DNA from 3 places in the Providencia rettgeri genome. Region 2 is predicted to be linked to each of the others. Evidence: predicted binding sites of a transcription regulator. Region 2 holds the regulator's gene; each other region holds the start of a gene.
What was found. The regulator PurR, encoded in region 2, represses purine synthesis genes. The targets are predictions, from matches to a motif close to CANGCAAACGTTTGCNTG.
Positions count from the first base shown of each region.

Region 1: a site for PurR is predicted at 1,126-1,143, ahead of AB6N04_RS17820 (NCS2 family permease). Genes of this name have one in related genera too.
Region 3: a site for PurR is predicted at 780-797, ahead of purT (formate-dependent phosphoribosylglycinamide formyltransferase). Genes of this name have one in related genera too.

Region 1 is NZ_CP163512.1:3,873,443-3,875,723, forward strand. It holds gene AB6N04_RS17810 (amino acid ABC transporter permease) at 1-266, shown strand, start outside; gene AB6N04_RS17815 (amino acid ABC transporter permease) at 268-1,020, shown strand; gene AB6N04_RS17820 (NCS2 family permease) at 1,200-2,281, shown strand, end outside.
Region 2 is NZ_CP163512.1:1,831,711-1,833,991, reverse strand. It holds gene punR (DNA-binding transcriptional activator PunR) at 1-571, shown strand, start outside; gene purR (HTH-type transcriptional repressor PurR) at 729-1,754, opposite strand.
Region 3 is NZ_CP163512.1:375,371-377,651, forward strand. It holds gene rarD (EamA family transporter RarD) at 1-714, shown strand, start outside; gene purT (formate-dependent phosphoribosylglycinamide formyltransferase) at 838-2,016, shown strand; gene AB6N04_RS01735 (hypothetical protein) at 2,105-2,281, opposite strand, start outside.

The DNA of each region.
Region 1 (2,281 bases), 2.0 Mb from region 2:
CCATGAAACTAGTGGTATTACCTCAGGCGGTCAAAATCGCCATGCCACCGTTACTCGGTCAATATATGAATGTCGTGAAAAACTCCTCGTTAACTATGGCGATTGGTGTCGCGGAGCTATCTTATGTGTCTCGCCAAGTAGACAGCCAAACGTTGCAAACTTTCACCGCATTTGGGATTGCAACAGTGCTGTATATCGCGATTATTGCGTTAATGGAAGGTTGGGGACAATGGCGTCTACAACGTAACTTGGCTCAGGGGATATAGCATGGATTTTTCAGTGATCGAACAAAATTGGCAATATTTACTGTTTGGTACTTTTCCTAATGGGCCTTTAGAAGGGGCTGCATTAACACTTGTGATTAGTTTATTCGCTGGGGCGGCGTCGATTGTTTTAGGCACCTTAGGCGGTATTGCTCTAGCGATGTTAAGGGGTTTTTGGGTTAACTTGTTTGCGGCAGTATTAGGTTTTTTCCGTGCAATTCCCGTTATTATGCTGATATTTTGGACCTATTTCTTGTTGCCAATATTATTAGGCACCGAGATCCCGGGGATCACCACAGTTGTGTGCGCGTTAGCCTTGATCACGTCGGCTTATTTGGCGCATGCCGTAAAAGCGGGGATCTTGGCGATAGGAAAAGGGCAGTGGCAGGCAGGGTTATCCCTTGGGTTTAGCCGTTGGCAGGTACTGTGGAATATTGTGTTGCCCCAAGCATTGCGAATGATGGTTCCATCGTTTATTAACCAATGGGTTGCGCTGATTAAAGACACTTCATTGGCCTATGTTGTTGGTGTAGCGGAGTTGTCTTTCTTGGCGACTCAAGTGAATAACCGTGAAATGGTTTATCCGCTCGAAGTTTTCCTTTTCGTGGCGTTTATCTATTTTGTGATGTGCTTTGCAGTGGAAATTATTGCCAATGTGGCTGCAAAAAAACTCAGTGCACAAAATGACCCGCATAAGTTGGCGGCAAAACGCGGCTTATTATTTTGGCGTAGACAAAAATTATTGGCGCTATCCTAAATTTGCTGGCGGTTTTTATACCGCCCTTCTTTTACTTTTCATTTTATTCTTATTTTAATTCACCGCGTTGTATCAGTTAGTTAGGACATTCTGCTTGTGGAATTTTACGCAATCGTTTTCTTTTGTGATTTTTAATTGTAGTATAGGGCGAAAAAAACTTTTTTTAGGCGCCATATCTAATGAGTAATCAATCTTCTAGCTCGGCACAATCGCAGAGCTTGTTTCAGCGTGTTTTTAAATTACAAGAACACGGCACAACAGCACGAACTGAAGTTGTTGCTGGCTTCACGACCTTCCTGACGATGGTGTATATCGTCTTTGTTAACCCACAAATTTTGTCAATTGCGGGCATGGATATCAACGCGGTGTTTGTCACCACGTGTTTGATTGCCGCTATAGGCAGTATTTTGATGGGCTTACTGGCTAACCTACCAATTGCAGTTGCACCGGCGATGGGGCTCAATGCCTTCTTTGCATTTGTGGTGGTTGGTGCAATGGGTTATTCATGGCAAGTGGCAATGGGTGCTGTTTTTTGGGGCGCAGTTGGCTTGTTTATCCTGACATTATTCCGTATTCGTTATTGGATTATTGCGAATATCCCTTTGAGTCTGCGTGTGGGGATCACTAGCGGTATTGGTCTATTTATCGCGATGATGGGGCTAAAGAACTCTGGTATTATCGTGGCAAACCCAGACACATTGGTGTCTATTGGTAATTTGACACACCATAACGTGTGGTTAGGTGCACTGGGCTTTTTTATTATCGCTATCTTAGCCGCGCGTAATATTCACGCAGCGGTGTTAGTGTCAATTGCGGTGACCACCTTAATTGGGCTGGCTCTGGGGGATGTGAAATTTACAGGTATTTTCTCTATGCCACCGAGTATCACCAGCGTGGTTGGGCAAGTGGATTTTGCTAATTCACTGGATTTAGCGCTATCCGGTGTGATTTTTGCTTTTATGTTAGTCAACTTGTTTGACTCATCAGGCACCATGATCGGGGTTACTGACAAAGCAGGGATCACCAATGAACGGGGGACTTTCCCTCGAATGAAGCAAGCCCTGTACGTTGATAGTTTAAGTTCTGTTACGGGTTCGGCAATGGGAACCTCATCGGTAACGGCTTATATTGAAAGTTCGTCGGGGGTTTCAGTCGGTGGGCGCACGGGGTTAACTGCTGTTGTTGTTGGGATCTTATTCCTACTGACCATGTTTGTCTCACCACTGGCAGGTATGGTTCCGACTTATGCAACCGCAGGGGC
Region 2 (2,281 bases):
CGATTTTTATCGACACTTTCCTGATATCGAATTGTATATACATTCCGAGGTGTTTAATGGTGTTTGGGATGCATTAGCCGATGGGCGGGTAGATGTCGCTATTGGGGCAACCCGCGCTTCACCGATTGGCGAGCGATACAGCTTTCGTGATATGGGGTTTATGTCATGGATGTGTGTTGCAAGCCCAGATCATCCTTTAGCAAAAATAGGCCATAATTTGACGGATGATCAAATGCGAGAGTACCCAAGCCTCTGCTTAGAAGATACTTCCCGTAGCTTACCCAAACGTGATACTTGGGCGTTAGATAACCAACGACGTTTAGTGGTTCCCTATTGGGAAAATGGGTTGGCGTGTTTAGCGAATGGACTTTGTGTGGGTATGGTGCCCGAGCATCGGGCTGCGCCTCTATGTGCAGAAGGTAAATTGGTGGAGTTGACATTGGCGCAGCCATTTCCATCAAGTCCATGCTGTTTAACGTGGGTAGAAAAAAACACCTCTCCCGCGCTAAGTTGGTTATTGGATTATCTTGGTGATAGTGAAACACTCAATGCGGAATGGTTATCCATTTAAGCTTCGCAATCGACGATGGTCGATTATTCAGACGTGGATAAACACAAGCTGTTTGGCGATAGGTTAGATTGGTTTTGCAAGTTAATGTGTTGATTTTCACCTAATAATACAAAGTGGGAAAAACCGTGTTTTTATCCCACTTTGTCAACAACCTCAATTAGCGACGATAGTCGATAAATGGCCCATCAGCGACCGAACGGCGCTCAACAAGGCGAGGATGAACTTCGATAGTTTGAGCGTCTTCGCGTTTATTCACGATGCGGTCTAGTAACATTGCGAACGCCATTTGCCCCAAACGTTCTTTAGGCTGGTGGATTGTTGTCAATGCAGGGGTGAAATAACGCGCATTTCGTACATTGTCGTAGCCAATGATTGATATATCTTGTGGAACACGTAAGCCCATTTCATCAGCAGCACAAATTGCGCCCATAGCCATAATATCACCACCACAAAAAACGGCGGTAGGGCGCTGTTTGTGGCTTAAAATCTGCATCATCGCTTTATAACCTGACTCAGGCTCAAAATCCCCTTGGACAATCCACTCTTTCTTTAAGGTAATTTTAGCTTCTTCCATGGCTTTTTGGAAACCAGTTAAACGGCCGATCCCTGTATTTCGCTCAAGGGAACCTGGGATCACGCCAATATCACGATGACCTCTATCAATCAGATAACGTCCTGCGAGGTAACCACCGTGGAAGGAGTTATCAATGATGCTATCAGTGAAATCCCCTCGGGATGTTCCCCAATCCATCACAACCATAGGAATATTGCGGTAATCTTCAAGCATGCCAATGAGTGTGTCTGGATATTCGGAACACATCACCAATAGGCCATCGACACGTTTTTGTGCCAACATCTGTAAGTAGGCTTTTTGTTTACCTAAATTATTGTGAGAGTTACAGAGGATCAGTGTGTAGCCTTTTTCATAGCAGCTATTTTCAACGGACTCAATAACCTCAGCAAAATAAGGTGCCTCGCTGGATGTTGCCAGCAAACCAATCGATTTGGTGTGATTTACTTTTAAACTACGGGCAACCGCACTAGGTGAATAATTGAGCGCTTTGATTGCAGCCCAAACTGCCGCTTTAGTGTCATCAGCCACAAAGCGCGTTTTATTAATAACATGGGATACGGTCGTGGTGGAGACGCCAGCGCGTTTTGCCACATCTTTAATCGTTGCCATGGGGGAATAAAACTCCTGACCAACTATAGGTCTCTCTAAGAATTCTAGTTAAAAAATTACCTGCATATTGATGCATAGATCCTTTGCTGGCAATAATTTAGCGATTTGTTGTCGATTTTGTCTGATCTAGCGCAAAAACGAAAGAAATAATTGATGTTATAACATGTGATATAGACACTGGTTTTGCTTTTTTGGATGTGTATACTTAATAGCCTTACTGTTTGTACGGTTATTATTGGCTCAATTTTGTTAGGATGAGAGGAACTCATGGATACAGATTTTAAGTATGGAATTCTAGCTGCACTGGGTACACTGGTGATGATTATCTTTATTGGTGCACATATCTTCTAGTTATAGTTTCATCTTCATCGGATGAATTGCATAAGGGCGAGTATTCACTCGCCCTTATGTTGTTGACAAAGTGGGATAAAAGCGTGGTTTTTCCCACTTTGTGTTATCAGGTGAAAATCAATATATTGATTTTCCTTGTTTATTTTCAAAACCTATCCAACCTGCCGCCAAACATG
Region 3 (2,281 bases), 1.5 Mb from region 2:
CTGTGTCTTTTTAGTTCTTCCATTATGGCTATTTCTTGGACGACATTTACGTATGCACTCACCCATGGGCAGGTATTAGCGGCAAGTTTAGGTTATTTTATCAATCCATTATTTTCCATTTTATTGGGCGTTATTTTTTTACGTGAAAGATTAGTTTTTGCCGAAAAGATGGCCGTCATTTTTATTTGTGCTGGAGTGGGGTATCAAATCTGGCAGTATGGTGAACTACCCATTTTAGCGTTAGTGATGGGAAGTGCATTTGCGATATATGGATTGATCCGTAAATTTATTCGGTTTGATGTTATTACCTCACTGTTTTTAGAGGCATTATGGCTGTTGCCCGTTGCAATAGGGATCACCTGGTGGCTATCGGCAAAAGGGTTAAGTGCATTGGCAGATGGTGATTGGCAACTGCGCACTTTGTATATATTAGCCGCGCCAGTCACTATTATTCCCCTGCTGTTTTTTACTGCGGCGATTAAGCGTACATCACTCACTGTCATTGGTTTGGCTCAATATATAGAGCCAACTATTCAATTTTTACTCGCCGTATTCTTGTTTAATGAATTATTTGATTGGGTAAAAGGGATTAGTTTTTCACTAATTTGGATTGGTTTGTTATTTTGTATTTTGGCTTTGCTGCATAAGCAATACGCTAAATTTTCCCAAAAAGATCCTTATATAACAGGGCGAGATGAAACACCACATAATTAGATAATATTTCATTTATTTCAAATAGCTACGATTTATCTCGTGGCTTTTTTATTTCGTGAATAGAAAAAGCAAACGTTTGCTTATATAATCTTCGCTATTATTTGGCATAGAAGGTCATTCATCATGGAACAGTTAGGTACTGCACTTTGTGCATCTGCAACGAAAGTTATGTTACTGGGGGCGGGGGAGTTGGGTAAGGAAGTTGCTATTGAATGCCAACGCCTTGGTATTGAAGTCATTGCGGTGGATCGCTATGAGAATGCACCGGCTATGCACGTCGCTCATCGTAGTTATGTGCTCAATATGTTGGATGGTGATGCACTGAAACGTGTCGTTGCAACAGAAAAGCCTGATTTTATCGTGCCCGAAATAGAAGCGATTGCGACGAAAACGTTAGTTGAATTAGAAGAACGTGGGCAAAAGGTTGTCCCTTGCGCAAAAGCGGTTTTCCTAACAATGGATAGGGAAGGTATTCGCCGACTTGCTGCTGAAACATTAGGTTTACCAACGTCCGAATATTATTTTGTTGAGAGCCAGTCAGATTTTATTGATGCTGCAAAAAAAATAGGTTTTCCCTGTATTGTTAAACCTGTCATGAGTTCGTCAGGGAAAGGGCAAAGTGTTATTCATTCATATGACGATTTGGAAAAAGCATGGAATTACTCTCAAGAAGGCGGGCGCACAGGGCAAGGGCGAGTCATTGTTGAGAAAATGGTGAATTTTGATTTTGAAATTACCATGTTAACGGTTAGTGCGGTAGATGGGATCCACTTTTGTTCCCCTGTCGGTCACCGCCAAGAAAAAGGCGATTATCGTGAGTCTTGGCAGCCTCAAGTTATGAGCGAAAAAGCGTTGGAAAAAGCGCAAGATGTTGCTGCGAAAATCGTAACTGCATTAGGTGGTTATGGGGTATTCGGCGTTGAATTATTTGTGTGTGGTGATGATATCATTTTTAATGAGGTTTCCCCGCGTCCCCATGATACGGGGATGGTCACTCTGATTTCGCAAAATCTATCTGAGTTTGCTCTACATGTACGTGCTTTTTTAGGTTTTCCAATTGGTCAAATTCGTCAATATGGGCCAAGTGCTTCAGCCGTTATTTTGCCTGAACTTCATAGCCGCAATATGGTGTTTTCTCATGTTAAAGATGCGTTCGGTTCTGATATTCAGTTACGTTTATTTGGTAAACCCGAAATTGCGGGAACCCGTAGATTAGGTGTTGTGTTAGCGATTGCAGATTCAATCGAAAAAGCGTTAGAACTGGCTGAAAAATCAGCAAAAAAAGTAGTGGTTTCTGGCTAGTTTCCCTATGACAAAAAAGCTCATTAATAAAAACATTAATGAGCTAACTAATTAATATAAATACTAAATCGAGAACAATGAATAGGGATTATTCAAGATAGAATGATACGTCAATGCTACCTCGATAACCGCCAGCTTTGACATTTCCGTTTTGGCAGAGGTTAAAGTACAGATTCTGGCGTAAGTTAGTGGTGGTAATATCCCCTAGCTTGATGCGGTCATAATATACAAGCGCATCACTATGCCCCCTTCTACAGATATCTGA